Pokkaliibacter sp. MBI-7: one gene and its partner. The protein of the gene in region 2 interacts with the protein of the main gene of each other region in a pairwise test. Links are inferred from orthologs where the notes say so. Each region holds a gene or a part of one and is shown on either strand. Other genes may lie near its edges.

Region 1 (15,341 bases), on a different replicon or contig from region 2:
CGAACACCCTCACCGCGGTTTTGAAACCGTGACTTACATGCTGGCTGGCCGTATGCGTCACCGCGATAACGCCGGTAATGAAGGCTTGCTGACAGCAGGTGGCGTGCAATGGATGACGGCCGGTCGCGGCATTCTGCACTCCGAGATTCCCGAGCAGGAAGACGGCCTGATGCACGGCTTCCAGTTGTGGGTGAATCTGGCCAGTGACAAGAAAATGATCGACCCCGGTTATCAGGATCTGCCCGCTTCGGCCATTCCTGAATACACCAGCGAGTCCTGTGCCCATATCCGGGTGATTGCCGGGGAGAGCGAAGGCGTGGCCGGTGCCATCAGCCGCCCGGACACCGAGCCACTGTATCTGGATATTGAACTGGCCCCCGGCAAACCCCATTGGCAGGCTATCCCTGCCAGCCACAACGCCTTCATCTATGTTTACTCGGGTGAAGTGCTGGCCGGTGACAGCCAGCGCAAAGTCACTACTCGCCGTCTGGCGGCACTGTCAGGCAACCGCATGCGTGACCACGACGGCCAGGGTATCAGCCTGCAGTCGGCGGAAGGAGCACGGTTACTGCTGATCGCCGGACGTCCACTGAATGAACCGATTGCGCAGTGGGGGCCGTTCGTGATGAACACCCGAGAACAGATCGAGCAGGCCGTTACGGATTTCCGCAACGGCGACTTCTGAACCCGCGATTAAAACGTGTCACCGGAGGACAGGATATGCCCAGCTTACAGCACCTGCTTCATCCCAAAGCCAAGGACATCGGCTTCCCCGTCCGCCGCCTGCTGCCCGCCGTCGTGCGCCAGAGTGTCGGCCCCTTTGTTTTCCTTGACCATATGGGCCCGGCACACTTTCAGCCCGATACCACCGAAGGGGACGTGCGCCCTCACCCGCATATCGGTCTGGCCACCCTGACCTACCTGTTCAGCGGCGCCATCATGCATCGTGATAGTCTCGGCACCGTGCAGGAAATCACGCCGGGCGCGGTCAATCTGATGGCGGCGGGCAAAGGCATTACCCACTCGGAACGGATGCCTGCCCATGTCCGGCAGGATGACGCGGCGGTAGAAGGTATCCAGATGTGGCTGGCTCTACCCAAGCCACTGGAGGAAATGGAGCCGGAATTCCTGCATTACCCCAGTACGGCCATGCCTGAATTCAATGGTGATGGCATTCACCTGCATCTGGTGATGGGTAGCGCTCTGGGCCTGACCTCTCCGGTCAAAACCTACGCCCCGACCCTGTTTGCCGCCCTGACCATGAAGGCAGGCAGCCAGTTCCAGCTACCTGCAGATTACAGCGAGCTGGCGTTTTATGTGGTCAGGGGTGAGGTGTACACCGATCAGGACGAGAAGGTGGAAGCCTTCAATCTGGGCATCGCCGCAGACCATGACGGCCTGTGCCTGATTGCTGAACAGGACAGCACGCTGATTGTGCTGGGGGGCGAGCCGCTGGATGGACGGCGCTTTCTCAACTGGAATTTTGTTTCCAGTCGCAAGGAGCGCATCGAGCAGGCACGGGAAGACTGGATCAATCAACGTTTCCCGACCATCCCTGGCGATGATCAGGAATATATTCCACTGCCACGTTAATGTCGGCAGATGCGGGCTGGGGTTACTGCAGGGTCATGGAAGCAGCGGGACTGCCCTGCTGGTCCCAGTCCAGATTCAGTGCCCAGTCTGCTTTCTTTTCTGACTCCATCAGAATCTTGATCAGCCCGTGCAGCAGTTCAGCGGACAGCACAAAGGTTTCGCCCTGCTCCTGCTCGTCATACAGGCCGATGAGATGACGACCATCACTGTGTGAGCCGTGGCGAATGGCCATCACCAGAATCGCCTCTCCGGCAATAGCCGCGGGCGGTTCGGGAGTGGTATCGAGCTTTTTGTCGATCTGCTGGTGCTGCATCTGCTTCATCCAGCCCTGCGCCTGCGGGGTTACCCCCGGCACCAGCTGAGTGTTGAGACGCTGCTGAATCACTTGCCACAGAATCCGGCAACAACGGCGCGTGAGCCAGAACCCCAGCACACGGTCACCGAGATTGACCCGCAACAACATCCTGTCCTGCTTGGCATCGTAGGTAAGCTGAAACTGCATTGAGTCCTCACTGTCTTGAGCGTTAATCACTGTCCTGAGCGTTAGACACTGTCCTGAGTGCTAATTGCCGCGGGCATGTCCCTGATCTCGTGCGCCAAAAGTCACGCCGAGTGGCCGATACGCAGCAGATCAGGAATACGTTCCTGCGAGCCTGCCAGACTTGACCGGCTTTTTCGCAGTAAGCCCGGCGTCACATCCGACAGAACTCCTAGCTTCCGCTGCCAGCTGGCATCTGTAAACCCGTCTTTTGGCTGAGCAGCCGTCACGCCACTGCTCAGAAACTACTGATCAAAACTACTGCTCAGACGGTTGGGCTTAACCGGCGTACCGATGCACGCTGCACCAGACTGGGTTTCATCATCACCGTACGGTCTGCCTGCTGTTTATCCTGTACCCGTTCAAGCAAAGTTTGTACCGCAACGGCAGCAATGCGTGCCGTGTCCTGATGAATGGTGGTCAGCGCTGGCGTCATATAGCGGGCAAAGGGAATATCGTCGTAGCCCACGATGGAGAGATCATCCGGTACCCGGACGCCGTGTTCAGCAGCAGCACTGATCAGCCCCATGGCCATCATGTCATTGCCAGCGACCATGGCGGTCGGCCGTTGCTGCAATTGCAGCAGCGCCAGCATGGCCTGATAGCCACTGTCGCAGTCAAAGCTGCCTTCCAGCACCCACTGCGGATTGACCACCAGATCTGCCTCCTGCATCGCCCGCTGATAGCCCTGCCAGCGCTGCTGCGCGGGCAGCTTCTGCATCGGCCCGGTCAGGCAGCCAATATCACGGTGCCCTTCATCAATCAGGTGGCGCGTGGCCAGATAACCGCCCTCTTCGGCGCTGTCCTGAATGGTGTCCATTCCCGGCTGAATCGGACCCCAGTCCATGATCACGGTCGGCACCGAGCCAAAACGCTCGAACCAGCCCGCTATATGGTGATTGGTTTCGGTGCACATCAGCAGTAACCCATCGACCCGGCGCTGCAACAACAGATCAAGATGACTCTGCAATCGCTCTACATCGCCTTCGGTGTTGCACAGAATCAGGTGATAGCCCTGCTGATAACAGGCGTGTTCGACATTGCGCACCAGTTCGGAAAAGAACGGGTTGGTGCTGACGGTAACCAGCATGCCGAAGGTCTTGGTGGTATTGATCTTGAGGCTGCGCGCCACCGCACTGGGAGCATAGTTGAGCTGAGCGACAGCAGCCTGCACGCGCGTGCTGATCTCTTCGCTGACGTAACGGGTGTGATTGATAACGTGAGAAACAGTGGAGGTGGATACACCAGCAAGCCTGGCGACGTCCTTGATGGTAGCCATGGGGCCAGATACTCCTGCCAGGACACTTCTTGAAGCGCAGCACAAGGGTAACGGCGCCTGCCGCTACCTTTATGCTGGAGCCTATTTTTTACTGGGCCTGCAGGAAGCTATCCACTTCAGCCCGACGCGGGATAGACGTCTGCGCACCCAGACGAGTGACGGAAATAGCCGCGGCAGCATGAGCAAAAGGCACCGCTTCCTGCATGGACTTGCCTTCCAGCAGCGCTACCAGCAATCCGGCATTGAAGGTATCACCGGCTGCGGTGGTATCAACTGCCTGCACCTTGAAGCCGGTTATCACAGCCCCGTCAGTTCCGGCGTCACTGCGCTGGCTGATATAGGCACCCTGCGAACCCAGGGTAATCACTACCGTCGAAATCCCCAGAGCATGGAGGCTGGCCGCCGCCTCTGCCGCCGAGGCCTGATCCCTGACGGCGATCCCGGTCAGCACTTCGGCTTCGGTCTCGTTGGGGGTAATCATATCCACCTGACTCAGCAGCTCTGCAGGCAGGCTGCGCGCCGGAGCCGGGTTCAGTACCACACGCACACCGGCCTCGCGGGCGGTACGGGCAGCCAGAATGCAGCCATCCAGCGGGGTTTCCAGCTGCATCAGCAGTGCACCTGCCTGCTTGATCATCGGCAGATGCGGCTCGATGCGTTCAGCACTCAGACGGCCATTGGCCTCTTCTGACAGGCCGATGCAGTTCTCGCCTTCGGCGTTGATATAGATGATGGCAATGCCGGTGGGCAGATCGCTCTCCACCATGACGCCATCAATGTTCATGCCATCCTGAGCGAAGGCTTCACGCATGCTGCGGCCGGTATCATCGTTACCCACGCAGGCGATAAAGCTGACGTTACCACCCAGACGCGCGGCGGCAACGGCCTGATTGGCGCCTTTGCCACCGGCCACCACCTGATAGCCGCGACCGCGGATGGTCTCACCGGGACGGGGGAAATGCTCTACCTGCAGAATGTGATCCGCATTGACGCTGCCTAAAACAACCAGGGATTGGCTCATTATCATTCTTCTCATTTTGCTGAAAGTCGTCCGCCGCTGCGGCCCGCCTTGGTTCTCAGGGACGAAAGCGAGCCCGGGGCTCGCTTTCATCGATCATTTACCGCAAAGGCAACGAACGTTATTCAGTAATCAACTTCAAGTCGACGGGAATATTAGCCTCAACGTCGCCACCTTTCAGCAGCTTGTCAGCAGTAATTACGCCGATCTCACCGATTTTTTCGGGTTGCTGGGCAACGGTCGCTGCCATCAGGCCACGCTGTACGGCCACTTTGCCGTCGTCAGTGCCGTCAAAGCCCACCATCATGATTTTCTTGCCAGAGGCCTGAATGGCACGCACAGCGCCCAGTGCCATTTCGTCGTTCTGGGCAAACACGGCCTGTACATCAGGATGAGCGTTGAGCAGGTTTTCCATGACGTTCAGCCCCTTGGTGCGGTCGAAGTCAGCGGGCTGGCTGGCCAGTACGGCAAAGTTGTGTGCCTTGGCAGCCTGATTGAAACCTTCACCACGATCACGGGCAGCAGAGGTACCGGCGATCCCTTCCAGCTGGATAACCTTGGCACCATCACCCAGTTTTTCAGCGATGAAATCACCGGCCAGCTTGCCGCCTGCTACGTTGTCAGAGGCAATGTGGCTGACCACTTTGCCGCCAGCAGCGCCACGATCCAGCGTCAGTACCGGGATGTTGGCATTGTTGGCCATACGCACTGCATTCACTACCGCTTCAGAGTCAGTGGGGTTAATCAGGATGGCCTTGACCTTACGTACAGTCAGGTCTTCCACGTTGGCCAGTTCTTTACCCGGATCATTCTGGGAATCCAGCACCACCAAATCATAGCCCAGCGCTTTGGCGGTAGACTCTGCCCCCTCTTTCATGGTGACGAAGAAGGGGTTGTTCAGCGTCGACAGCACCAGTGCCATGCTGTCTGCATGAGCGGCATTGATGCTGGCACCCAGCAGGGCAGAAGACAGCAGCACAGCGGCTTTGGTACGAGAAAACAGATTAGCGACTTTCATGACCGATATTTTCCTTGTTGTGTGGGGTCCGACAGAACATCGGGGAAGTATCAGGTCTTCATGACCATTAACGCAGCCCGTCCTGAGCAGCGGCAGAGCCAGACACTGACGGCTTATCGGTTCCGTCAGCGCCGTGAGTTTGCGTTACTTGCTTTTGTTGTCGACCAGCACCGCCAGCAGGATGACCACCGCTTTGGCAATCATCTGATAGTAGGACGACACATCCAGCAGGTTCAGCGCGTTATTAAGAAAACCAATGATCAGTGCACCAATCAGCGTGCCCATCACCCGGCCCTTGCCGCCTGCCAGACTGGTGCCGCCCAGTACCACAGCGGCGATGGCATCCAGCTCATAGCCCATACCGGCGGTTGGCTGAGCGGAGGAAAGGCGTGAGGTCACAATCAGACCTGCCAGTGCCGACAGCATGCCGCACAGGGCATACACCGCCACTTTGACCTTGTTGACGTTGATACCCGACAGACGGGTGGCCGCCTCGTTGCCGCCCAGCGCGTAGATATAGCGGCCCAGCGGCGTGTGATGGAGCAGATACCAGGCACCGGCAAAGACAAAGACCATCAGCCAGACCGGAACCGGAATACCAAACCAGTAACCGGTGCCGAGCACGGCAAAGGCATCGCCCGCCTCATTGAAACCAGTGGTAATCGGACGACCATCGGTATACACCATGGTCACGCCACGCAGCAGCGTCATGGTCACCAGTGTTGCGATAAAGGCCTGTACCTTGCCTTTGGCCACAATCAGACCACTGACGCAACCGAGCAGTAATCCGGCGCCCAGTGTGACCACCAGCGTGACCGCCAGCGGCAGCTCCATGGCTACCATGGAGGCGGCAAAAGCGCCGGTCAGCGCCAGTACGGACCCGACACTCAGGTCGATACCGGCAGTCAGAATCACCAGTGTCATCCCCACGGCCATGATGGCGTTGACGGAGGTCTGACGCAGAATATTCATGAAGTTGTCGACAGTGAAGAAGTTGCTGCTCATGGCCGACACAACGGCGATCAGGATCAGCAGGGCAATCAGAGACTTCTGCTCCATCCACCAGTGCTTGCTGAACAGGCCGGTGGCAGGAGTAAGTTGACGGGTGCTGTTATTCATTATTTTCACTTCGGCAATTGATCAAAGGTGACTGACGACGCAGGAGGCCATTACGCCGCCTGCTTACCTACGGCAGCGGCCATTAATTTTTCCTGGGTGGCATCGTTGCGCTCAAACTCGGCACTGATGCGCCCCTCGTGCATTACCAGAATGCGATCACTCATCCCCAGCACTTCCGGCATCTCCGATGACACCAGAATGATGCTCATGCCTTCCGCCTTGAAGGTATTGATCAGCTGATAGATCTCCTTCTTGGCACCGACATCGACGCCACGGGTAGGCTCATCGAGAATCAGCACACGGGGACGGGTCATCAGCCCCTTGGCGATGGAGACTTTCTGCTGGTTACCGCCGGACAGATTGCGGATCAGCTGTTCCTGACTGGGGGTCTTGATATTAAAGTGGCGCACGTATTCATCCACAGCACCGGTCTCTGCCTGCTTGCCGATACGGAAGCCCGCACCGGTAAACTGACGCAGTGAACTCAGGCTCATGTTCTCCCGTACTGACAGTTCCAGCACCAGACCATCGCCCTTGCGGTCTTCGGAGATATAAGCAATCCCGCTGCGCAGGCCATCCTGCGGGCTGTTGTGCTGAACCACCTGCCCGGCGACGCGGATACTGCCCGCCGTGGCGCGACTGGCACCAAACAGCAGCTTCATCAGCTCGGTACGCCCTGACCCCATCAGGCCGGAGAAACCCAGAATCTCCCCGGCTTGCAGGCTGAAGCTCACCTCCCTGACGCCGGGGCCGCTCAATTGCGCCACTTCCAGCGTTGCCTGCCCCTTGTCGGTATGAATGCGGGGGTATTGCTCCTCCAGCTTGCGCCCCACCATCAGCTCGATCATTTCCTCTTCCTGCAGGCTTTCAATGGCGCGCTCAGTGATGAAACGACCGTCACGCAGGATGGTGACACGGTTGCAGATCTCGAAGATTTCTTTCAGACGGTGGGAGATATAGACGATGCCGCGCCCTTCGGCCCGCAACTCGCGGATCACCGCAAACAGGGATTCGGTTTCGGTATCGGTCAGCGCATCGGTCGGCTCATCCATGATGATGACCCTGGACTCGAACGACAGCGCCTTGGCTATTTCCACCATCTGCTGTTCGCCGATGCTGAGATCACCCAGACGGGTCTGCGGGCTGTGGCGCACGCGCAGCTTGTCCAGCAGCTGCTGGGCTTCGGCGTACATCTGCCGCCACAAAATGCGGCCATAAGCGCTGGTCTTTTCGCGACCGAGGAAGATATTTTCGGCGATGCTGAGATCAGGGATCAGGTTCAGCTCCTGATGGATAATGCTGATGCCCGCCGCCTGCGAGGCTTTCGGGCCGGTGAACCACTGCGGTTGGCCCTGATAGCTCAGGGTGCCCTGGTCTGCCTGATAAATCCCGGTCAGCACCTTCATCATGGTCGACTTGCCAGCACCGTTTTCTCCCAGCAAGGCCATGACCTCACCGGGATAGACATTGAGTGCAGCGCCGTCCAGCGCCTTCACACCCGGAAAGGCCTTCTCGATACCTGTCAGCGAGAGGATAGGTTCCATCACTGCCCTCCCTCGAATGCCACTCCTGCGTGCAGGATGATATTGGCATAGGGAGTACATTCACCCGTACGCACCACGGCGCGGGAGCGTCCGCTCTGTACTTTGAAATCACTGTGGCTGACGTAGTGGATGGCGATGTCGATACCGCGGCGCTGGCCTGCCGCGCCGACCAGCGTCAGCATGGCCTGATGCATGTCGGGGCTGACGGAGGGCAGTTCCTGCGCCAGCGTCACGGCCTCCACCGCTACTTCGGCCAGTACCACTTCCAGTGTATCCAGCAAACCGGGAACGCCGCGTTTGAGCGCCAGATCAATACGTTCAACCTGTGCAGGGATGGGCAAGCCCGCATCACCCAGCGTAATTTCGTCAGTATGACCAAGCATGGACAGGCAGGCAGACAAGGGCTGGTTAAGTAAAGGACCGAGTCTCATCGACGGCTCCGGGTTATAGGTATTAGGTGGAGCGAAACGTTTGCGCAAACGTTTCGATGAAAATTTCAGGAAGTATAGAGAGAAATCCGGACGGAGCAAGAAGTGTTCAACGATGACGTTCACGTCAAAAGATAGCTGAATCGAATCAGCTTCAGACGGCACAAGGCCGGGCAATGACACATTTTTCAGATCGGGGCACGTCAGGCCCGATGATAAAAGAGGCGTTCATCGATATGGCAGGCAGCGGGGTCATAACGCGTACCCCGTGGGTCTGAGCACGGCCGTCAGCACAAGCGCAGAGCGGACAGGAACCGCACGAGTCTGGCGTCCCTACCCGGAGACCGCCTGCTGCAGCGGGGAGCGGCAGTCCAGCGGCAAGCGCAGATGCATGGTCGTCCCCCTGCCCTGCAGCTCCGTTTCGATCCATACCCGGCCACCCAGCACCTCAGTGGTCAGATGATGCACGATATGCAGCCCAAGCCCTGTGCCACCGGCGCCACGCCGGGTGGTGTAGAAAGGATCAAAAACACGTTTGATGTGCTCTGGCGCAATCCCGATACCATCGTCGCTGACCAGGATGTCCACCGACTGGTCGGCACTCACGCGGGCACTGATCGAAATGGTGCCGGTGTCGCCCGGGGTAAAGGCATGCACCAGCGCGTTATGCAGCAGGTTTTGTATCACCTGCCCCAGCGGCCCGGGATAACTGATCATTTCAATATCGGCAGGAATATCGGTCACCACCTGATGACCGCTGTGTTTCCACTGTCCATGGGTCAGGGCAAGAATGTCAGCCACCAGCGCCTGCAGGGAGAACGACTGGATGTCCGCATTGGCCCGGTCAGCGGCGACCTGACGGAACTGCTGAATCAGCGTTGCTGCCCGGTTGATATTAGCTTCAGCCATCTGCAGGCCATCGGTTTGATGCAGCAGCAACTGTTCCAGTTCAGAGCGCTTAACCCCACCTGCCAGGAAGGCCTGGCGGAAGTCTCGCAGGCGGTCAGCCAGCGTGGTCACACACAGCATGACTGCCCCAATCGGGGTATTCAGCTCATGAGCAACCCCTGCCACCATCAACCCCAGTGAAGACAGCTTTTCTGTACGTACCAGCTCTTCCTGCGATGCCTGCAACTGGCCAAGCGTGGTGGTCAGCTGCGTATTGCTGTGCTGCAACTCCTTTGCTCTGCTATCGAGGCGGCGGCGGCTCAGGGCAAGAAAACCGGCCAGGCAGGACACCATCAGCAGCACGGCAGCGCCAGCACTGAAGTAAAAAAGCTGCAACTGACGCTGAAGCACCAGCGGCGTGGTCACCCGTGACAGGGTATATAACTCTGGTATTTCATCGGCACTGATCTGCAGATCCTGCTCGGGGTTGGCACGCGCAAACGTCCATAGACCGTGCTCGTCGAGAAACTGCCCTGACTGCTCAGTGATGATGTGCTGCCAGACGTCCGGGTACTCGACCTGAATACGACGAGAGGGATCGTTGAACATGAAACCCCACTCCTTGCTGGCGTCAGGCCCTACCAGCCAGTAACCCTGTTCATCAACCAGCATGGCATCAGCAGAGGTTCGGAGTTCCGCAATCAGCCGACTGGCGTCGAGATTCAGCACCGCTATTCCCTGCGTTTCTCCGCTGGCTGTCACCACTTTGGTCACAGCACGCAGCGTCGGACGGTAGGGCGTCTCAATCTTCCCGCCCTCCACATTGAGGTCCAGTGGCGAGACATAGACCTTACCGGGTTCCGTCTTCAACCCCTGCTGCACGTAGTAGCGACCGGATTTGTTCTGTAAGTCATGCTCGGTAATGGTCTTGAGCTGCGGCCCTGTTCTGTCGACACGGACCTGCTCCATCCCCTGATTCGATAACCAGCGAATCTGCATGTACTGAGGGTAAGCACGGCCTGCATCGCTGAACAGACTGGCCAGCAGCGTATCGGGAGCGGCAGCTGAGCTGTCCAGCACGGATGCGGTGCTGCCCGCCAGCAACAATACATCCTGATAGACCTTGGTCAGATAGCTCTCGACCAGACGATTGTCATGAGCCACCAGATCACGCTGGGCATAACGGATCTGATCCAGCTCGCGGCTGGAGGCATTGTTATAGATCAGCCAGGTGCCCAGCGGGATGATGATCCACCAGGGCAGCAGGTACCCCAGCCAGAGGGTCGCCCGGCGAGCAGATGCAGGCGCCATGTGCTCACTCATCTTTCGCCCTGCTTGCGGTTATGCAGCCACTGGATAAGGTCCTCCAGTGGCATGGGCCTGCCAAACAGCCAGCCCTGACCAATGTTGCAGCCATTGTCACGCAACCAGTTGGCCTGCTGCTCGGTTTCCACCCCCTCTGCTACCACCGAAATATCCAACCGCTTGCCCAGCGCAATGATCATGCGCACCAGCGAACGGCTGCGCTCGTCCTTATCAAGGCGTGACACAAAGGCAATATCGATCTTCAGATGATCCGCAGGCAGTTCAAGCAGATATTCCAGCGATGACATCCCGGTGCCAAAATCATCGATGGCGACCGTTCCTCCCAGAGTCCGGTGCTGTTCCAGTAAGGCCGCAACCTGATGGAAAGACTGCATCATCGCCGTCTCGGTCACTTCAAGGCATAGCCGCTTGCGCTCTATTCCTGCCGCCTCGTAGGCCACACGCAACCGATCAAACACATCTGCCCGCTCAAGCTGACGTGCCGAATAGTTGACGCTGACCAGCATCTTTTCGAACCCTTCCGAATTGAGGCGCTGCACGGCCTGACAGGCGTGGTTGACGACAATGTCACCTATGCAGTGGATATAAGCCGACTGTTCAGCCAGCGGGATAAACACACCGGGGGAAATCATGCCCTGGTCGGATTGCCAGCGAATCAGCGCCTCTACTCCGACCACCTCGTCTGTCTGCAAATCGACCTGCGGCTGATAGTGCAGAATAAACTGCTGCTCGCGAATGGCCGTCACCAGCTTCTGCATCAACGCGAAGCGCTCGCTGGCCTGCCGCTCAAACTCCGGATCAAACGGCTGCACTGACCCGGCACCATGGGCCTTGGCAATACGCAACGTGGTGACCGCCGAGCGCAGTAGTGACGATGCATCTTCCGCCCCCACCGTCAGTGACATGGCCGTCAGGCAGGCCGTGAGATTATGGCTGCTCTGGTTGATTTCAAAGGGCTGCTCAAACATCTGCTGTGCAGCATGCAGATTGACACTGTCGGCATGTCCGATGATGGCAAACAGATCCGAATGCAGACGCCCGATGACCGTAGGCTGAGGAAAGGACACCGACAGGCGTTCAGCCACTGCCTGCAGGACCGCATCACCAAACCCGGAACCAAACAGGTTGTTGAAACCGGAGAAGTGATCCAGATCCAGCAGTACCAGCCGGAACATGCTGGCATCCTTCAGCTTATTCAGACGCGCCAGCTCCCGTAAGATCGCACTGCGATTGGGAATACCCAACAGCTCATCCTGATAGGCTACCCGGTCGAGCTTGCTGATCAGTGCGACATTGCCGAAACCACGCGACACGTTAGCGGCAAACACATGCAGCAGTTCCATTTCGGTTTCAGTGAGCTGACGTCCGGTGGCCACATAAATGGCGAACTCGGAAATTGCTGCCGACTTGGAGAAAAACAGCACCTGCCCTTCTGGCGCCCCGACAAAAGCCTTCTCCAGCAGCGCCTGATAGAGAATGGTCTGTACTTCGCTATCGGGTAACTCGCGCAGAGCCCTGTTGATGTAGGGCCGGAAGCGGCCACTAGCGGCGATGGTAATGGGTTCAGGCTCATCCGTCCCTTCTGCCAGACCTACCGCAGCCGCCCGATTGACGCACACCAGCCCTTCATCAGGCACATTGATCAGGGTGGCAATTTCACTGAGGGTAGCCGAGGCAATCTGCGACAGGTTACGAATGCCCAACAGGCGATTGCTGGACTCGACGATCAGCTGCAAGCCACGGCGGGCCGCCGAAATCGTCTTCAGCTGATGATAATTGCGTACTGCGGCGGTCAGAATATTGCGTATACCGCGAGTTGCCAGATCGGATTTGAGCACATAGTCAGACAGGTCATAGTCCTGCATGACTGATTCCGCAGGTGCCATCCCCGGCTGGCCGGTCAGCAGGATAAAGCGCGTCTCCGACACGCCCAGAATCTCACGCACCGCCTTGATCAGACGCAGGCCTGCGTCCTCGGTTTCCATCACCACATCGACCAGCACCACCGCGAAATGCGGGTCCTGCCCCAGCAGTGCAGCCGCTTCGGCCATGCTGTATGCCTGCACCAGCTCAATAGAGCGCTCCATCAGCTCCATGTTGGCCAGGGCAAATGCCAGTGAACGCTGAAATTTAGGGTCATCATCAACGGCCAGCACCCGCCATACCGGGCTGGAAGCGGAACCGGCGGGCAGATCAGACTCTGGCAGAAAACCTAATTCATCATCCATTCAATACTTTCCCGAACCCTGGCTAGAAATACTAACGGTGGCCACATAACGCCTAATGGCGACAGGTAGCCTAGCAGGTCGTTGAAAATCTATCTGCGTTGCCGAATACCGCGTCAAAAACACGCTCAAAATGCTCATTTAGTTCACTAAACTCCGCTTTTTCGCCTGTTTCTTGTGCCCTCGGGGTATTTCCTTGTCTCGACTGCCTCGATAACGTTTTTCAACAGCCTGCTAAAACCCAAATGTGACTCTTTGTCAGCCGCTCTTTAGACAGGCTAGTGCAGAAATGCATGATCAGCCACGACATAACTTGTCGAGCATCAAACAACTGGGCGGCAGGAAGAAAAAGGATCGGTGATGCTTGCCAAACCGGGATTAAGCAACATAATTAGCAAACTTTAGTTTGCAACACGGACATAAGTTTGTGATCACTGAGCGCGAACAGGAAATTCTGCTGCTGATCCGCCAGGATCCGCTGATTTCTCAGCAGGCGCTGGCCGACCGTCTGGGCATCACACGCTCTGCGGTGGCTGGCCATATCATGAACCTCACCAACAAGGGGGCGATTCGCGGCAAGGGGTATATCGTTGCCGATGCACCCTACGCGGTGGTGATCGGTGGCGCCAATATGGACATCCTCGGCCAGCCGGCCACCGCCTTTCAGCTGCAGGACTCCAACCCCGGCCGGGTCAGCTGCTCTCCCGGCGGCGTGGGCCGCAACATAGCGGAAAACCTCGCCCGACTGGGGGCAGACAGCCGTCTGATCGCGCCTATCGGCAAAGACGCTTACGGTCAGATGCTGCTGGAACACTGTCAGCAGGCGGGTATCGATATGCGCTACTGCCTGCTGCTGGACGACGCCACGACATCTACTTATCTGTCGATTCTGGATGCCAGTGGCGATATGCATGTGGCCATCAACGACATGGCCATTATTGAACGCCTGCGGGTGGAAACGCTGGTCATTCATGCCGAGATGCTGCGACGCGCCAGCTTGCTGATCATCGATACCAACCTCAGTCGTGAGGTACTGGAATACCTGCTGAGCCAGTTCAGTCAGGTGCCGATCTTCGTCGATACCGTGTCCGGGCCAAAATCGGAAAAACTACGCGGGCTGCTGGGGTCCATTCATACCCTCAAGCCCAATCTGCTGGAAGCGCAGCAACTATCGGGGCTGAAGGTCCGCTCCGACGATGATCTGCCCGGCCTCGCCGACTGGTTCCATCAGCAGGGCGTAAAACGCCTCTGCCTGAGCCTGAGTGCACGCGGCACGTATCTCAGTGAAATGAACGATCAGGGCACGGCAGAGCAACAGATTCTGCCCCCTCTGGCGGTCGATCTGGTCAATGCTAACGGTGCGGGTGATGCCTTCCTCGCCGGTCTGGCCCATGGCTGGCTGCAAGGCTGGCAAAGCTGCGATGCCGCACGCTTTGCCGTAGCCAGTGCGGCGCTGGCCCTGACTCACCCATCGACCATCAACCCCACTATGTCGGTCACCGCTGTCGAGCGTCTGCTGCAGCAGACCGAGGCACTCCCCTATACCGCCCATTCTCAGCACAACGCCTGAAAGGATTAACCATGAACGCCTATCTCGATATCCATCCCGAAGTGAAAGCCGCCCTGGACGCAGGCAAACCGGTTGTCGCTCTGGAGTCCACCATCATCTCCCACGGTATGCCCTGGCCGCAGAATGCCGAAACCGCACTGCAGGTCGAGCAGATCGTTCGTGACAACGGTGCTGTACCGGCCACCATCGCCATCATCAAAGGCCGTCTGAAAGTGGGTCTGAGCAAGGAAGAGATCGAATACCTGGGTCAGGCTGGCCAGAACGTGATCAAGACCAGCCGCCGCGATATTCCCTTTATCGTCGCCAGCGGCAAGGATGGCGCCACTACCGTTGCCTCTACCATGATTCTGGCTGCCATGGCCGGTATTCGTGTTTTCGCCACCGGCGGTATTGGCGGTGTGCATCGCGGTGCAGAGGAAACCTTCGACGTCTCTGCCGACCTGCAGGAACTGGCCCATACCAACGTGGCGGTCATCTGCGCCGGGGCCAAGTCCATTCTTGATATCGGTCTGACCCGTGAATATCTGGAAACCCACGGCGTGCCTGTGGTTGGCTACCAGACCGCTACCCTGCCTGCGTTCTACACCCGCGAAAGTGACTTCGGTGTCGACTACCAGCTGGATACTCCCCAGCAGATCGCTGATGCCCTGAAAGCCAAATGGGCACTGAATCTGAACGGTGGTGTGGTGATCGCTAATCCGATCCCCGAACAGTTCGCCATGGATCGCAGCAAGATTGATCAGGCCATCAGCAACGCGCTGGCCGAAATGGATGAGAAAGGAATTGGAGGCAAAG
Region 2 (15,934 bases):
CAGACTCAACACTGAAGTTGTTAAATACCGTAAGAAGGACTGCAGCAATTATCAGCCACAGAACTAAATTTTTTGCCATGTCGTTCAAGAGCTTGTCCTCTTCAACCCAATCTGCTTTTCCTGAATGACATACTCAGGAGCGAAATCCCAGACCTACCAGATACACCTCGCGGGAGCGAGACCGGGAAGCATCTGGCTTCCGTGTTAACACACGCTCAAAGGAACCCTTGAGCTCTTGCATATATTCAGGAAACCCTTCTCCTTGAAACACCTTAGCGACAAAGTTACCGCCGGGCTTAAGCACTGTTCGAGCCAAATCCAACGCCAGCTCGACCAAATACATTGCAGCAGGTTGATCAATGTTTTGATTACCACTCATATTGGGGGCCATGTCCGAGATTACAAGATCCGCACAATCGCCCTGCATTTCGGCCACAATTGCCTTATATACTTCTTCAGAGGTGAAGTCGCCCTGAATAAAGCTCACCCCGGCAATGGGGTCCATGGTTAGGATATCAGAGGCAATTACCTTACCGTGATCTCCCACCAGCTCCACGGCAACTTGCGACCATCCTCCCGGAGCTGCGCCCAAATCTATCACACGCATACCCTGCCGAAACAGTCGATCCTTTTCATTTATTTCCATCAGTTTGTAACTAGCCCGGCTGCGATAGCCATCTTGCTTGGACCGCTTCACGTATACATCTGAAAAGTGTTCTTGCAGCCAACGCCCACTGCTTTTTGATCGTGCCACAGACTCAATATTCCTCGCAGACAAACCTGCCTAAATCAATAAGCTGTCAATTTAATAGCAAACGATTGCCCTACTAATACAAGTTCCCAGCCTACTCAGAACACAGCACCCAACGCGCCAAGTTTGTAATGCACACTTCCTTGCTACTCAAGCACCTGGCTTTTGAGTACAATTGCGCTTTCGGCTGAATGCCAATTCGTTTGACAAAGAATCCAACATTATGAGCTTATCGATTGAAGAAAAAAAGCGGCTGCGCGGCATTGGCCATCAGCTGAAACCCGTTGTCTACGTCTCTGACCGCGGTTTGTCTGAAGGTGTGGTGCAGGAAATGGACCGTGCTCTGGAAGATCACGAACTGGTTAAAGTGAAGTTCAGCATCCCTGATCGCGAAGCCAAACGTGAGGTAATGGGTGATCTAGCACAGGTGTGTGAAGCTGAGCTCATTCATGTTATCGGCAATATGGGCCTATTCTTCCGCAAGGCACAGAAACCCAATCCCAAACTATCCAACTTACACCGTCACCTCTAAGCCAGCAGCTCAACTCTATCATCTGCAGAGATCCCCCTGACACACAGCAGTAAAATTACCGTTTTGACGGACGCATTCGCAAATGTGTGAACGCTAGATCGATAGACAAAAAAGCCCGCATTGATGTCAATGCGGGCTTTTTTTACGCTAGAGATACCTGTTGAGCTTAGACGATATGCTCGACGCCACTCACTTCATACTCCACCGCACCATTTGGTGTTTGCACCACTACAACCTCGCCTTCCTCTTTGCCGATCAGGGCACGAGCAATGGGGGAGTTAACCGAGATCTTACCCACTTTCAGATCAGCTTCATCGTCACCGACGATACAGTAAGTGACGGTAGCATCACTGGCGATGTTAAACAGCTCAACAGTCGTACCAAAGATCACCTTGCCAGTATTGGGCAACTTGCCGACATCAATAATCTGCGCGTTGGACAATTTAGCTTCGATTTCTTTGATACGCCCTTCACAGAACCCCTGCTGCTCACGAGCAGCATGATATTCTGCATTCTCTTTAAGATCCCCATGCTCACGCGCCTCTGCAATCGCAGCAATGATGCGTGGACGATCAACGGTCTTGAGGCGTTGCAGCTCATCACGCAGCTGCTGTTCACCTCTCACTGTCATTGGGATTCTACTCATTCGCTAATTCCTGCATGCAAATCCTGTAGACGACGAACCTGACTAAGCTCACCAAAACCAAGTGCCATGCAAACAGCGTGCGCTCCGGCAACCGTAGTAGTGTAAGGAACCTTGTAGCGCAGTGCCGAACGACGAATCAGGGATGAATCTTCAATCGCCTGACGTCCTTCTGTGGTATTGATCACATACGCGACTTCTTCATTTTTGATCATGTCCACAATATTCGGACGACCTTCCGTCACCTTACTCACATACTCGGCGCTAATCCCTGCTTCTACCAAAGCACGATGCGTACCGCTGGTAGCAATCAGGCTGAAGCCTTGCTTCACCAGTTCATGCGCCAATGCAATGGCAGCGGGCTTATCAGCATCGCGCACACTGATAAAGGCTTTACCTGGACGAGGCAGCTTTTCACCCGCTCCCAGACTGGCCTTGGCAAACGCCTCGGAGAAGCTGTCACCGACACCCATAACTTCGCCGGTAGACTTCATCTCAGGGCTAAGAATGGGGTCAACACCCTGGAACTTAGCAAACGGGAATACCGCTTCTTTTACTGCATAGTAAGGAGGTACGATTTCTTTGGTGAATGCCTGCTGCTCCAACGAACTGCCCGCCATAGCGCGCGCAGCCACTTTCGCCAGAGACTGCCCAATGCACTTGGATACAAAGGGAACAGTACGCGAAGCGCGAGGATTCACCTCGATGACGTAAATTTCGCCATCCTGCCAGGCCAACTGCACATTCATCAAGCCAACAACACCCAGTTCGATTGCCATTTTCTTGACCTGCTCACGCATCTGGTCCTGAACATCAGCAGGCAAACTGTAAGGTGGCAAGGAACAGGCAGAGTCACCAGAGTGAACACCACACTGTTCAATATGCTGCATGATGGCACCGATAACGACCTGCTGACCATCCGCTACCGCGTCGATGTCCACCTCAATAGCATTGTGCAGGAAACGATCAAGCAACACAGGCGCATCGTTGGACACCTTAACCGCATAGGTCATGTAACGACGCAGCTCATCTTCCTTGTGGACAATTTCCATTGCCCGACCACCCAGTACATAAGACGGGCGGACGACCAGAGGATAGCCAATCTGCTCAGCACAACGCACCGCCTCTTCGATACTGCGCACAGTAGCGTTTGCTGGCTGCTTCAACTGCAATTTCTGCAGCATCTGCTGGAAACGCTCACGATCTTCAGCACGATCAATGGCATCCGGGGTTGTACCAATAATGGGTACACCCGCCTCTTCCAGTGCTACCGCGAGCTTCAAAGGGGTCTGTCCACCGAACTGAACAATTACCCCTTTGGGCTTTTCAACCTGAACGATTTCCAATACATCCTCAAGGGTAACCGGCTCGAAATACAGACGGTCCGAGGTATCATAATCCGTAGAAACGGTTTCAGGGTTACAGTTAACCATAATGGTCTCGTAACCATCTTCGCGCATGGCCAGCGCTGCATGGACGCAGCAGTAGTCAAACTCGATACCCTGGCCGATGCGGTTAGGACCACCACCCAGCACCATGATCTTGTCACGCGCAGACGGGTTAGCCTCACACTCTTCCTCATAGGTCGAGTACATATAGGCAGTATCAGTAGAAAACTCGGCAGCGCAGGTATCGACACGCTTATAGACAGGATGAATATCCAGAGCCCAACGACGCTTGCGGAATTCTTTCTCACTTACACCCAGCAGTTCCGCCAGGCGAGCATCCGAGAACCCTTTGCGTTTGATGCGGAACAGGCTGTCTTTATCAAGGTCAGCAATAGCCAGCTTGTGAATTCGATCTTCTTCATCAACCAGATCTTTAACCTGCACCAGGAACCAGGGATCGATACCGGACAGCTTGTAGCATTCCTCGATGCTCATGCCATAACGGAACGCATCTGCCAGGAACCAGATACGATCAGCCCCGGGCAGAGTCAGCTCACGCACCAGCGTATCCTTGATCTCTGGATCATTCAGATCGGCTATAGGATTAAGACCGGTTTTACCCACTTCCAGACCACGCAGCGCCTTCTGCAATGACTCCTGGAAGGTACGGCCAATAGCCATGACCTCACCCACAGATTTCATCTGTGTAGTCAGACGATCATTGGCCTGAGGGAATTTTTCAAAAGTAAAACGGGGCACCTTGGTGACAACATAGTCGATCGATGGCTCGAACGACGCCGGAGTACGGCCACCAGTAATGTCGTTCTGCAACTCATCCAGGGTATAGCCCACAGCCAGTTTGGCTGCGACCTTAGCAATAGGGAAGCCCGTCGCTTTGGAAGCAAGTGCCGATGAGCGAGATACACGAGGATTCATCTCGATCACAACCATACGTCCAGTTTTCGGATCAATACCGAACTGCACGTTGGAGCCACCGGTTTCAACACCAATCTCACGCAACACTGCCAGCGAGGCATTACGCATGATCTGGTATTCTTTGTCAGTTAATGTCTGTGCAGGCGCAACAGTGATTGAGTCACCTGTATGCACGCCCATCGCGTCAAAGTTTTCGATCGCACAGATAATGATGCAGTTGTCGTTTTTGTCACGAACAACTTCCATCTCATATTCTTTCCAGCCAATCAGAGATTCATCGATCAGTAGCTCACTGGTCGGAGAAAGGTCCAGACCACGAGTACAGATCTCTTCAAACTCTTCACGGTTGTAGGCAATCCCACCACCCGAGCCGCCCATAGTGAAGGATGGACGAATAATGCAGGGGAAGCCGATATCAGCCTGAACCTTCCAGGCTTCTTCCATGCTATGCGCAATGGAAGCACGCGGACACTCCAGCCCAATTTTCTTCATGGCCACATCAAAGCGGTCACGGTTTTCTGCCTTATCAATGGTATCGGCATTCGCACCGATCATTTCCACACCAAACTTCGCCAGAACACCATGACGCTCCAGATCCAAAGCGCAGTTCAGGGCAGTCTGCCCTCCCATGGTTGGCAGGATGGCGTCAGGACGCTCTTTCTCGATAATTTTGGCTACGGTATCCCACTGAATCGGCTCAATGTAAGTGGCATCAGCCATTGCCGGATCAGTCATGATGGTAGCAGGGTTGGAGTTAACCAGAATAACCCGGTAACCCTCCTCGCGCAGCGCCTTACAGGCCTGAGCACCGGAATAGTCAAACTCACAGGCCTGGCCGATGACAATCGGGCCAGCACCAATGATCAAAATACTTTTAATGTCTGTACGTTTTGGCATTTCTCTCTACCGCAAGCAAGCAGGTTCAGTAAGGCTGCCTTACAGGCAGCCACCTTGGCGCCTAACTCAGCGCTGCGCCCGATAGGCTTCGATTTCTTTGATAAAGCGATCAAAGAGCGGAGCCACATCATGAGGCCCCGGGCTTGCTTCCGGATGACCCTGAAAACTGAAGGCAACACAATCAGTACGCTCAATGCCCTGCAGAGAACCATCGAACAAGGATTTATGCGTTGCGCGAACATTGGATGGCAGCGTTGCCTCATCCACCGCAAAACCATGGTTCTGACTGGTAATCATGACCACTTTGCTATCCAGATCCTGCACTGGATGGTTACCACCGTGATGGCCAAACTTCATCTTCAACGTCTGTGCACCGCTGGCCAGCGCCAGAAGCTGATGTCCAAGACAGATACCAAACACGGGAATTCTGGCAGCAAGGATGGTGCGAATAGCATCGATCGCGTAGTCACAAGGCTCGGGATCACCGGGACCATTGGACAGAAAAACGCCATCGGGATTCATCGCCAGCACATCAGCAGCGGGGGTTTTGGCTGGCACGACCGTCAAGCGGCAGCCGCGCTGGGCAAGCATGCGCAAGATATTGCGCTTGACGCCATAGTCATAAGCAACAACGTGGAAAGGTTGTGCGTCTGGCTGCTGATGACCTTCACCCAGCTTCCATACACCTTCGTTCCAGCTGTAGGCATCAGAGACAGTGACCTCTTTGGCGAGATCCATTCCCTTCAGACCCGGGAATGCACGGGCAGCGGCAATTGCCGCCTCTTCATCAATACTGTCACCCGCCATCAGGCAACCATTCTGGGCGCCTTTCTCACGCAGAATACGTGTCAGTTTGCGCGTATCGATATCAGCGATACCCAGGATATTGCGCTCACGCAGATAGGCATCCAACGCTTCCTGATTTCGGAAGTTGCTGGCAACAAGAGGCAAGTCGCGGATCACCAGGCCGGCCGCATAAATCTGGCCAGACTCTTCGTCTTCTGAGTTGGTACCGGTATTACCGATATGTGGATAAGTGAGGGTGACAATTTGGCGAGCGTAGGAAGGATCTGTCAGGATTTCTTGATAACCGGTCATAGAGGTGTTAAAAACGACTTCTCCGACCGACTGGCCATCCGCGCCAATCGCAACCCCCCGGAACACTGTGCCATCTTCAAGGGCAAGAATGGCTGGCTTAAACAATGTAACCTCCCGGCATGAGCGCAATGTGTAGTGGTGGTCGATATTATGCTGGCAGGTTGTCGCAACGACAGTTGCAAAAAAGCGAGATGAAACCGTCGTCACATCTCGCTTTGCATCGAATCCGTCATCTTGCGGCAAACCTTCTGTCTAATCGCTGAGCCCGGCAAAACGGCATACTACCGGAGCGACAATTTGGACAAAGATCGGGAAAACATCCCCACTGCAGCAGACCGCCCCAATCTGGGGCAGCTAAATCTTGCGTATGATAAACATCCACTTGTGAACTGTCTACCGCTTTAGGCTTCACTTTGCCTCAGACTTCAATATGCCGGGCTTTTTCCGCATAATGTGCGACCTTGCAAGGAAGATAACCTGCCAACGCACTGTATTCGCTTCAACCCATCCGCGATAACAGCCTGTGCAGCGGCGCCGAGAACGAGATCATGAGCAAGAAGAAAAAGTCGTCATCCGACAACACCATTGCGCAAAACAAACGCGCCCGCCACGACTACCACATTGAACAGCGCTACGAGGCAGGCATCGCCTTGATGGGCTGGGAAGTCAAAAGCCTGCGAGCCGGACGCGGCAGCCTCAACGACACCTATGTATTGGTCAAAGATGGTGAGGTATCACTGGTAGGCACTCATATATCACCTCTGCTGTCCGCCTCATCACACGTCGTATGCAACCCCACTCGTGAGCGCAAGTTATTACTGCACGGCAATCAGATTCGCGAACTGGAAGAGGCTATTGCACAGAAAGGATACACATGCGTTCCATTGGCCCTGTATTGGAAAGGCCACCTGGTGAAGTGCGACATCGCCCTGGTAAAAGGCAAAAAACTCTATGACAAGCGTGACGCTGAGAAGGACAGAGACTGGGCGCGTCAGAAAGAGCGCCTGATGAAACACGATAAGTAACTTGTCAGAGCATCAGAGAAAATGGGCGGCTTGCACTCGGCACAGGCAGCCCTTTTATAGCCACTGCGATCAGACAGCAGGTTCAACCCGCAGAATATACACAGTGAAGTGTATATCTTTGCCGGCCAGCGGATGATTGAAGTCCACTGTCACCTTATCACCCTCAACAGCCTGCACCACACCGGGCAACTCGCTATTGATGGCATCACTGAACGAGATCACCTCGCCCGGCTCTATCACCATCTCCTGAGGAAATTGTTCGCGTTTGAAATACTGCAGATTGGCAGGATTCCACTGACCAAACGCATGTTCAGGGGACAACACGAAGGTTTCTCGCTGCCCAGCCTGCAGACCGAGCAACTTCCTCTCGAACCCTTCAAGCAGGCTTCCATCCCCTACCACAAAGGAGGCAGGAGACCTGTCAAAGTTGGAATCAATGATCTGCCCATCAACCAGAGTCAGCGAGAAATGCAACGTCACTCTCGCCCGGCTTTCCACTACTACATCACTCGTATGCATTCACCACATCTCATCAAGCCCTCTGCATAAGACCTGCAGAGTTATCAGACTTATCCATCCCTACTCAATGCTGCTGGCGCTGTCCCGCACCTTTAAAACCCAGCATATCGGGAATCAACATCAACGCACCCAGAGTGATTGCAGAATCAGCCAGATTGAATGCGGGGAAAAACCAGCCGTTGTAATGGAACGACAGGAAATCAACCACGTAACCTAGCAGAATACGATCATGCAAATTTCCCAGCGCTCCACCCAAAATTAAGGCCAGGGCAACAGCATGCCAATACTGCTTTGACGAAAGCTTCATCATCCACAGCAGAATAACAACACTCACCACGACAGCGATGGCTGCAAACAGCCAGCGCTGCCAGCCACCCGCCGCAGCCAGAAAGCTGAATGCAGCTCCAGTATTGTGCAACAGGGTCAGATCAAATACTGGCAGCACATAGACTGGCTGCGCGTAGGTAAGCGTCTCGCTTACCCACGCTTTGGCCGCCAAATCCAGCACCACCACCAACACCATCAGCCACAGCCAGCGCAAATTGCGCAGGTGATAGCCCTCGGGAAGACTCAACATATTGCGTGACTCATTCTACGATTAACAATCACCTGCACACGCTCACCCAGCCATCAGGCAAAGAGGCGTCGCTCGCCTTCGCCGGCTACGTTTTCTACACAACGCCCACACAGATCATCATGCCCCTGATGCAAGCCAACGTCCGGGCGATGATGCCAGCAACGACCGCACTTCTTGTATTCAGACGCTGTGACGGAAATCAGCAACCCTTCCATTTCACTGGGCTCTGCTCCCTCAGCAGCAGACACCGCATGTACAGCAGCAGCCGAGGTCAGAGTAACGAAACGCAGCTCCTCACCGAGAGCAGACAGCGCCACAAACAAATCACCTTCACAGAACAATGCCACTTCAGCAGCCAGACCATTCTTGATCACGCCAGCATTACGCTTGTTCTCCAGCTCCTTGTTGACGGCCTGCTTGGCCTCCAGTATCAGCTCCCAATAAGCCGGAGTGATAACATCCCCCGCGTTGAGACGGAACAGGCCCTGATACCAGGTTTCAAGGTGCACAGACTCTGCACGTTTCCCTGGCATAGTCAGCCAGATTTCCTCTGCGGTGAAACTCAGGATAGGTGCAACCCAGCGCACAAGCGCCTCCACCAGATGGTACATCGCTGTTTGTGCCGAACGGCGTGCCAGACTGTCCTGCTGAGTGGTGTACTGACGATCCTTGATCACATCCAGATAGAAAGAACCAAGATCCAACGAGCAGAAGTGGTGCACTTTCTGATAGATAGTGAGGAACTGATACTGTTCATAGGCTTGGCTGATCTCGTCCTGCAGCTGTGCTGCACGGTCAACCACCCAGCGATCCAATGCCAGCATCGACTCCGGAGCGACCAGGTGCTGCTCAGGAACAAAACCATTCAGGTTTGCCAGAAGAAAACGCGCGGTATTACGAATACGGCGATAGGTGTCGGCTGTACGCTTCAGAATTTCATCCGAAACGGCCATGTCGCCGCTATAATCCGTTGCAGACACCCACAGACGCAGAATATCCGCACCATAGGTACTCATCACCGTCTGAGGCACCACTACATTGCCCAGAGACTTGGACATTTTGCGACCTTCCTGATCCACTGTGAATCCGTGAGTCAGCAACGCTTTGTAGGGGGCATGCCCATCAATCGCACATCCCGTCAGCAAGGAGGAATGGAACCAGCCACGATGCTGATCAGACCCTTCCAGATAGAGATCTGCACGGGGGCCATGATCATGACCCAGACCATGCGAGCCACGCAGCACGTGCCAGTGTGTGGTACCTGAATCGAACCACACATCCAGCGTATCAGAGATCTTATCGTATTGGCCGGCTTCCTCGCCCAACAGCTCAACCGCATCCAGTTTAAACCAGGCTTCGATACCTTCCTGCTCGACACGTTTTGCCACCTCCTCCATCAACTCTACGGTACGAGGATGAAGCTCTCCGCTCTCCTTATGAAGGAACAAGGGAATGGGCACCCCCCAGTTCCGCTGACGGGAGATACACCAGTCAGGACGGTTGGCAATCATGCTCTGCAGACGTGGCTTACCCCAGGCGGGAACAAACTGAGTTTGCTCGATCGCATCCAGTGCACGAGTACGCAGGGTAGCTCCAGACTCAGGCTGAACATCCATCCCCACGAACCACTGCGCCGTAGCACGGTAGATAACCGGAGTCTTGTGACGCCAGCAGTGCATGTAACTGTGATTGATAGCACTGTGAGCCAACAGAGCGCCGACTTCCTGCAACTTTTCAACGATGACAGGATTAGCCTTCCAAATCATCATGCCACCAAAGAAGGGCAGCGAATCCACATAGACACCATTGCCCTGCACCGGACTGAGAATCTGATCATTCTCCATGCCGTAACGCTTACAGGAATGGAAGTCATCTTCACCATAAGCCGGCGCAGAATGCACAATGCCGGTACCCGCATCAACAGCAACATAATCAGCCAGATACATAGGCGAGTAGCGCTCATAGAAGGGGTGGCTAAACTTGATCAGCTCCAGCGCCTCACCAGCACAACTGGCAACCACCTTACCTTCCAGACCATAGCGCTGCAGGCAGCTCTCAACCAGCTCAACAGCCAATAGCAGATACTTGTCACCCACATCCACCAGCGCATACCGATGCTCAGGATGCGCATTCAGTGCCTGGTTGGCAGGAATAGTCCATGGCGTGGTCGTCCAGATAACCGCCTGCACTGGCTTGGTCAATTCTTTCAGACCAAAGGCAGTGATGAGTTTTGCAGGCTCAGCACACACAAAACCAACATCGATAGCAGGAGACTTTTTGTCTGCGTACTCTACTTCGGCCTCTGCTAGCGCAGATCCACAGTCAAAGCACCAGTTAACAGGTTTCAACCCCTTGAAGACAAAGCCTTTTTCCACGATACGAGCCAGCGCCCGAATCTCGCCCGCCTCGTTAGCAAAGCTCATGGTCTTGTAGGGATTGCTCCACTCACCCTGAACCCCAAGGCGAATAAAATCCTGCATCTGACCTTCGATCTGCTCTGCAGCGTAGAGCCGACATTGCTCACGCACAGCATCGGGTGATAACAGCTTGCCAGATACTTCAATAGTGCTGCCGTCTTCAGCCTTGACCTTGTGCTTGCTCGTCTCCACCTTGTGCTCAATGGGCAGACCATGACAGTCCCAGCCCGGCACATAAGGCGCATCAAAACCCATCATGGTGCGAGACTTGATAATGATATCTTTCAGGATTTTATTGACCGCATGGCCGATATGGATGCTGCCATTCGCATAGGGCGGGCCATCATGCAGAATAAAGCGCTTGCGACCTTGGCTCACTTCGCGAATCTTCTGGTAAAGATCAATTTCTTTCCAGCGCGCCAGCATCTCAGGCTCGCGCTGTGGCAGCCCCGCTTTCATCGGGAATGCCGTTTCCGGCAGATTCAGTGTGCTTTTATAGTCGGTCATTGGGTTCTTCACTCAGGCTGAATAAGTCTCGTCAGCTGCCTCACGACGCTCAAACCAGTTGCGCGCATGAGCAATATCAAGATGGATCTGTGTCGTCAGTGCCTGCAGATCAGGGAAGCGCTGCTCGGCACGAATATAATGGCGAAACACAACATCGATGTGCTGACCATAGAGATTGCCGGAATAGTCCAGCAGATGAACTTCAAGATTGGGCTTGATACCCTTCACGGTTGGGCGCATACCAATATTGGCAACTGCCGGCATTGGCAGGCCGCCAAGCCCCAGAACCTCCACCGCAAATACGCCACGCAACGCAGGCTGCTTACCACGCAGGGAGATATTGGCCGTTGGCACACCGATAGTACGCCCCAGTTGCTGGCCATACTCCACCCTGCCACTGATCGCATAGGAACGCCCGAGCATTTTCTCCGCCCGTGCCAGTTGTGCATCTGCAAGCAACTCACGAATTCTGGAGCTACTCACTCTCGCACCATGCAGGCTGAAAGTGTGGGTATTTTCCACCACAAAGCCACAGGTAGCACCAATTTGCTGCAACAGTGTGAAATCCCCCGCCCGATCACAGCCAAAACGGAAGTCATCACCCACCACAAAATGGCGTACTCGCAACCCTTCCAGCAGCACCGCGTTCACAAACGCCAGCGCGGGCAAAGAACGTAACTTGTCATTGAAGGGCAGACACAATACCGCATCGATACCCGCTTCCTGCAAATAGCGCACTTTGTCGCGTAGACGGGTAATCCGCGGTGGCGCAGAGGCAATATCAAAAAACTCCCTTGGCTGCGGCTCAAAGATAATAGCCAGCGTAGGGCAACCGAAACGCTCGCCAGCGGCCCTCACCTGCGACAGCACTTTGACATGCCCAAGATGGACACCATCAAAATTGCCGATTGTCGCGACACAGCCTTGGTGCCTCGGCTTCAGATTGTGCAGGCCTCGAATAAGCTCCATAACGACCAGGGAATACCAAGCAGCTCTCAAAGAAGCGGTGGATTATATATGAGCAAGACGCAACAGACCACGGCGCACTGCTTACCTGTACAGCTCAGTCACCAACCATACCGAACTGCAGTGACTGATGACAGCATGACCACCAACCAGGGCCACCACACCTTACGCAGCCGCTCGCAGATGCCTCGGGCGCAACCCCGTAGCCAGCAGCAGCACAGCATAGAGCACGGCTCCAGCGACAACTAAAGCAGCCAGATGCCAAGCTCTCGCCATACCATGCCAGGCAAACCAAACCGCCTTATCTGGCACGACCAGCCAAATCATCACAACCAAACCGCCGTTGGCCACCAGCAATTGCACAATTCGCTTTGCCCAGCCCACCTGCGCATGCAACAACCCATCACGATGGAGATACCACGCCAGGCAGCCTGCATTCATGAATGCCGAAAGCGAGGTTGCCAACGCCAGACCGGCATGAGCGAGAGGCCAGATCAGCAGCAGGTTCATAACCATATTGGCCACCATAGCCCAGATACCAATCTTGACAGGCGTACGGGTATCCTGCCGGGCATAAAACCCCGGCGCCAACACCTTGATCAGCATAAAAGCCAACAAACCCAGACCATAGGCACGCAAACTCATGGCGCTCATGGCCACATCATGCTCAGTCAGCGCTCCATAATGAAACAATGAAATCAACAGAGGCTCTGCCAGCATCACCAGAGCTAACGAAGCCGGAATACCAATCAGTAGAATCATGAAGATGGCCCAATCCAGCGTTCGCGCAAAGTCTTCCTGTGAACGACTGGCATGCTGACGCGACAAACTGGGCAGTATCACTGTTGCTATCGCAATACCGAACACACCGAGCGGCAACTCAGATAACCGGTCAGAAAAATACAGCCAGGAAACACTGCCAGTTTGCAGAAACGACGCCAGCACGGTGTCCAGCAACAGATTTATCTGGCTGACCGACACACCAAACAAGGCGGGCAACATCAACTTGAGAATCCGGCGCACCCCCTCATGCTGAAAATCAGGCCGAGGCACTGGCAGTAATCCCAGACGATAGAGAAACGGCAACTGAAAGGTGAACTGCACCGCACCGGCGATCAACACTCCCCAGGCCAGCGCCATTACCGGGGTTTGCATCTGCGGAGCCAGCCATAATGCCGTACAGATCATGCACACATTCAACCAGACCGGCGTAAATGCAGGCACAGCAAATTGTTTGTAAGCATTGAGAATACTGCCTGAAAACGCCGTCAGCGAGATCAGCAGCAGGTAAGGAAAGGTGATACGCAGCATCTCCACAGCTAAAGCAAACTTCTGTGGGTCTGCATTAAACCCCGGAGCAAATATCCAGGTAATGTAGTGCGCCCCCAGCATGGCGAGCAGCGTTACAAGCAGCAAGCTCAGGCCCAGCGCTCCCGCCACACTGTCAACCAGTCGCTTAATGTCAGCTTTGGTGACTTTGGTTTGATACTCAGCCAGCACAGGCACAAAAGCCTGATTGAACGCCCCTTCAGCAAACAAGCGGCGCAGAAAATTGGGAATTTTAAACGCTACAAAAAATGCATCCGCCCCGGTACCAGCACCAAATGCAGCGGCGATGACCATGTCCCGGACCAAACCCAGCACACGTGACACCATGGTCATAATACCCACCACAGCACTGCTTCTCAGCAACCCTACCTGCCGTGGCTTATCGACTAACTCAGCCATACTATTGAAGACTCACTTGTAGCCAGCACATTACCGCCCTGCAAAGCCCGGTTAATAGACGTCATCAGGGACAAATCGGAGAGCGAGCATGATACGTCAATGCCCTCCCATTGTGAGCAGTTTCCCGCCAGATAAAATTGCAGCCGATATGTGGTTGACTTTCAACCAGCCTATGGGGATAATTTCGGTCCTTCAAATTGGCATAAACACACACCTTTTCTGGAATTCTCGAGGAGCCGGATTGTGGCAAATTCCGCAGGATCTAAAAAGCGTGCACGCCAGGCCGAGAAGCATCGCCAGCAGAATGCTAGCATGCGCTCCATGGTACGCACCTATCTGAAGAAAGTAGTCAACGCTGTTGAGGCGGGTAACGCAGAAGCAGCCAAAGCTGCCTACGAGGTTGCTGTACCCGTGCTGGATCGCGCTGCTGACAAAGGCCTGTTCCACAAGAACAAAGCTGCACGTCATAAGAGCCGTCTGAATGCTGCTATCAAGAATCTGGCTACTGCTGCCTAAGACTTGATCGTACATCAAGATCTCACAATGAAACCGGCCATGTGCCGGTTTCGTTGTTTTAACTCTAGACAAAACCCCGCCAGCCCCCAGATATAAAAAATGGTGACAGCTCACGCCACCACCATTCCTTTACAACATCTCAAGCGACACCATTACTCAACTCAGAACTAGGTTATCCCTGTGCACCAATTCCGGCTCAGCACTGTAACCCAACACCTCAGCAATCTCTCGCGAAGAGTGACCGAGGATTAACCGCGCTTCTTCAGCAGAATACCCCACCAGACCGCGTGCAATCACCTCACCCGCCGCATCAACACACAGCACCATTTCACCACGAGAAAACTCACCTTCCACCGCAGTAACCCCGACAGACAGCAAGCTCACACCCGACTCGCGCACCGCTCTCACCGCACCAGCATCCAGAACCAGCTTTCCTTTAGCTTTCAGATGACCAGCCAGCCATTGCTTACGCGCCGCCTGAGGTGATTGTTCAGATGTCAACATGGTGCCCAGCACCTCACCCTGATGCAAGCGACGCAACACATCCGACTCACGCCCACTGACTATAATGGTCGCCGCCCCAGAGCGCGCAGCAACCTTCGCCGCCCTGACCTTGGTCAGCATACCACCCCGCCCCAGCAACCCGGCACCACCACCGGCCATCACCTCAAGAGAGGCATCACCCGCACTCGCTTCGGACACAAACTCAGCATCAACATGCTTACGCGGATCTTTGGTAAATAAACCCTGCTGGTCCGTCAGAATCACCAACACGTCAGCCACTATCAGATTTGCAACCAACGCCCCGAGTGTATCGTTGTCACCAAAACAGATCTCACTGGTAACCACGGTGTCATTCTCATTGATGACCGGCACCACTCCCCACTCAACCAGACCACGCAGAGTACTGCGCGCATTCAGATAGCGGGTGCGATTGGAAAGATCATCGTGCGTCAGCAACACCTGCGCCGTGTGCAGTCCGTGGCGCGAAAAGCTGGACTCCCAGACCTGCACCAACCCCATCTGCCCCACGGCAGCAGTAGCCTGCAACTGGAAAAGCTCGCGCGGTCGCTCCTTCAAACCCAGCCGGGACATACCCGCCGCCACCGCCCCCGAAGAGACCAGCACCAGCTCCACCCCTTCTTTGTGCAACGCTGCCAACTGATCAACCCAGCCAGCTATCGCCGCCTCATCGAGACCGCGACCATCATTGGTCAACAAAGAACTGCCGATTTTGACCACCCAGCGCTTTGACTGGGCCAGCTTACCGCGCTTATTCACGCTTACTCCTTAACGCACGTATTCCACTTCGATGTCATAATCATCATCGTCGAAGTCATCATCATCGAAGTCACTATCACCAGCCTCTTTGTGAGCACGACGCAATGCATCAATACGTTGACGCGCCTCACGCTCAACCTGCAGACGCTCCTG

What was found.
Region 1: the proteins of ileS (region 2) and rbsB interact in binary tests that used the Escherichia coli proteins (3 or more experiments, as listed by UniProt). The link is inferred for Pokkaliibacter sp. MBI-7 from one-to-one orthologs.

What each region holds. Positions count from the first base shown.
Region 1 is NZ_JARVTG010000002.1:1,581,503-1,596,843, forward strand. What follows is about bases 3,499-6,371. They hold rbsB (ribose ABC transporter substrate-binding protein RbsB), read right to left. Parts: upstream 5,447-6,371; coding sequence 4,550-5,446; downstream 3,499-4,549. Other genes in these bases: rbsK (ribokinase), read right to left, coding at 3,499-4,431; rbsC (ribose ABC transporter permease), read right to left, coding at 5,591-6,371. Outside these bases: QCD60_RS26900 (pirin family protein), read left to right, coding at 1-685; QCD60_RS26905 (pirin family protein), read left to right, coding at 721-1,593; QCD60_RS26910 (hypothetical protein), read right to left, coding at 1,616-2,095; QCD60_RS26915 (substrate-binding domain-containing protein), read right to left, coding at 2,397-3,410; more of rbsC, read right to left, coding at 6,372-6,565; ribose ABC transporter ATP-binding protein RbsA, read right to left, coding at 6,616-8,109; rbsD (D-ribose pyranase), read right to left, coding at 8,109-8,540; QCD60_RS26945 (HAMP domain-containing sensor histidine kinase), read right to left, coding at 8,871-10,748; QCD60_RS26950 (EAL domain-containing protein), read right to left, coding at 10,745-12,979; QCD60_RS26955 (PfkB family carbohydrate kinase), read left to right, coding at 13,404-14,546; QCD60_RS26960 (pseudouridine-5'-phosphate glycosidase), read left to right, coding at 14,558-15,341. UniProt on the Escherichia coli protein: Part of the ABC transporter complex RbsABC involved in ribose import. Binds ribose. Also serves as the primary chemoreceptor for chemotaxis.
Region 2 is NZ_JARVTG010000001.1:3,682,745-3,698,678, reverse strand. What follows is about bases 8,220-11,685. They hold ileS (isoleucine--tRNA ligase), read right to left. Parts: upstream 11,291-11,685; coding sequence 8,420-11,290; downstream 8,220-8,419. Other genes in these bases: ribF (bifunctional riboflavin kinase/FAD synthetase), read right to left, coding at 11,303-11,685; lspA (signal peptidase II), read right to left, coding at 8,220-8,366. In the rest of the region: ATP-dependent zinc metalloprotease FtsH, read right to left, coding at 1-79; 23S rRNA (uridine(2552)-2'-O)-methyltransferase RlmE, read right to left, coding at 134-754; QCD60_RS16375 (YhbY family RNA-binding protein), read left to right, coding at 975-1,283; transcription elongation factor GreA, read right to left, coding at 1,450-1,929; carB (carbamoyl-phosphate synthase large subunit), read right to left, coding at 1,926-5,147; carA (glutamine-hydrolyzing carbamoyl-phosphate synthase small subunit), read right to left, coding at 5,214-6,350; SsrA-binding protein SmpB, read left to right, coding at 6,794-7,270; fkpB (FKBP-type peptidyl-prolyl cis-trans isomerase), read right to left, coding at 7,340-7,789; more of lspA, read right to left, coding at 7,854-8,219; more of ribF, read right to left, coding at 11,686-12,259; murein biosynthesis integral membrane protein MurJ, read right to left, coding at 12,422-13,984; rpsT (30S ribosomal protein S20), read left to right, coding at 14,228-14,500; proB (glutamate 5-kinase), read right to left, coding at 14,657-15,781; Obg family GTPase CgtA, read right to left, coding at 15,791-15,934. UniProt on the Escherichia coli protein: Catalyzes the attachment of isoleucine to tRNA(Ile). As IleRS can inadvertently accommodate and process structurally similar amino acids such as valine, to avoid such errors it has two additional distinct tRNA(Ile)-dependent editing activities.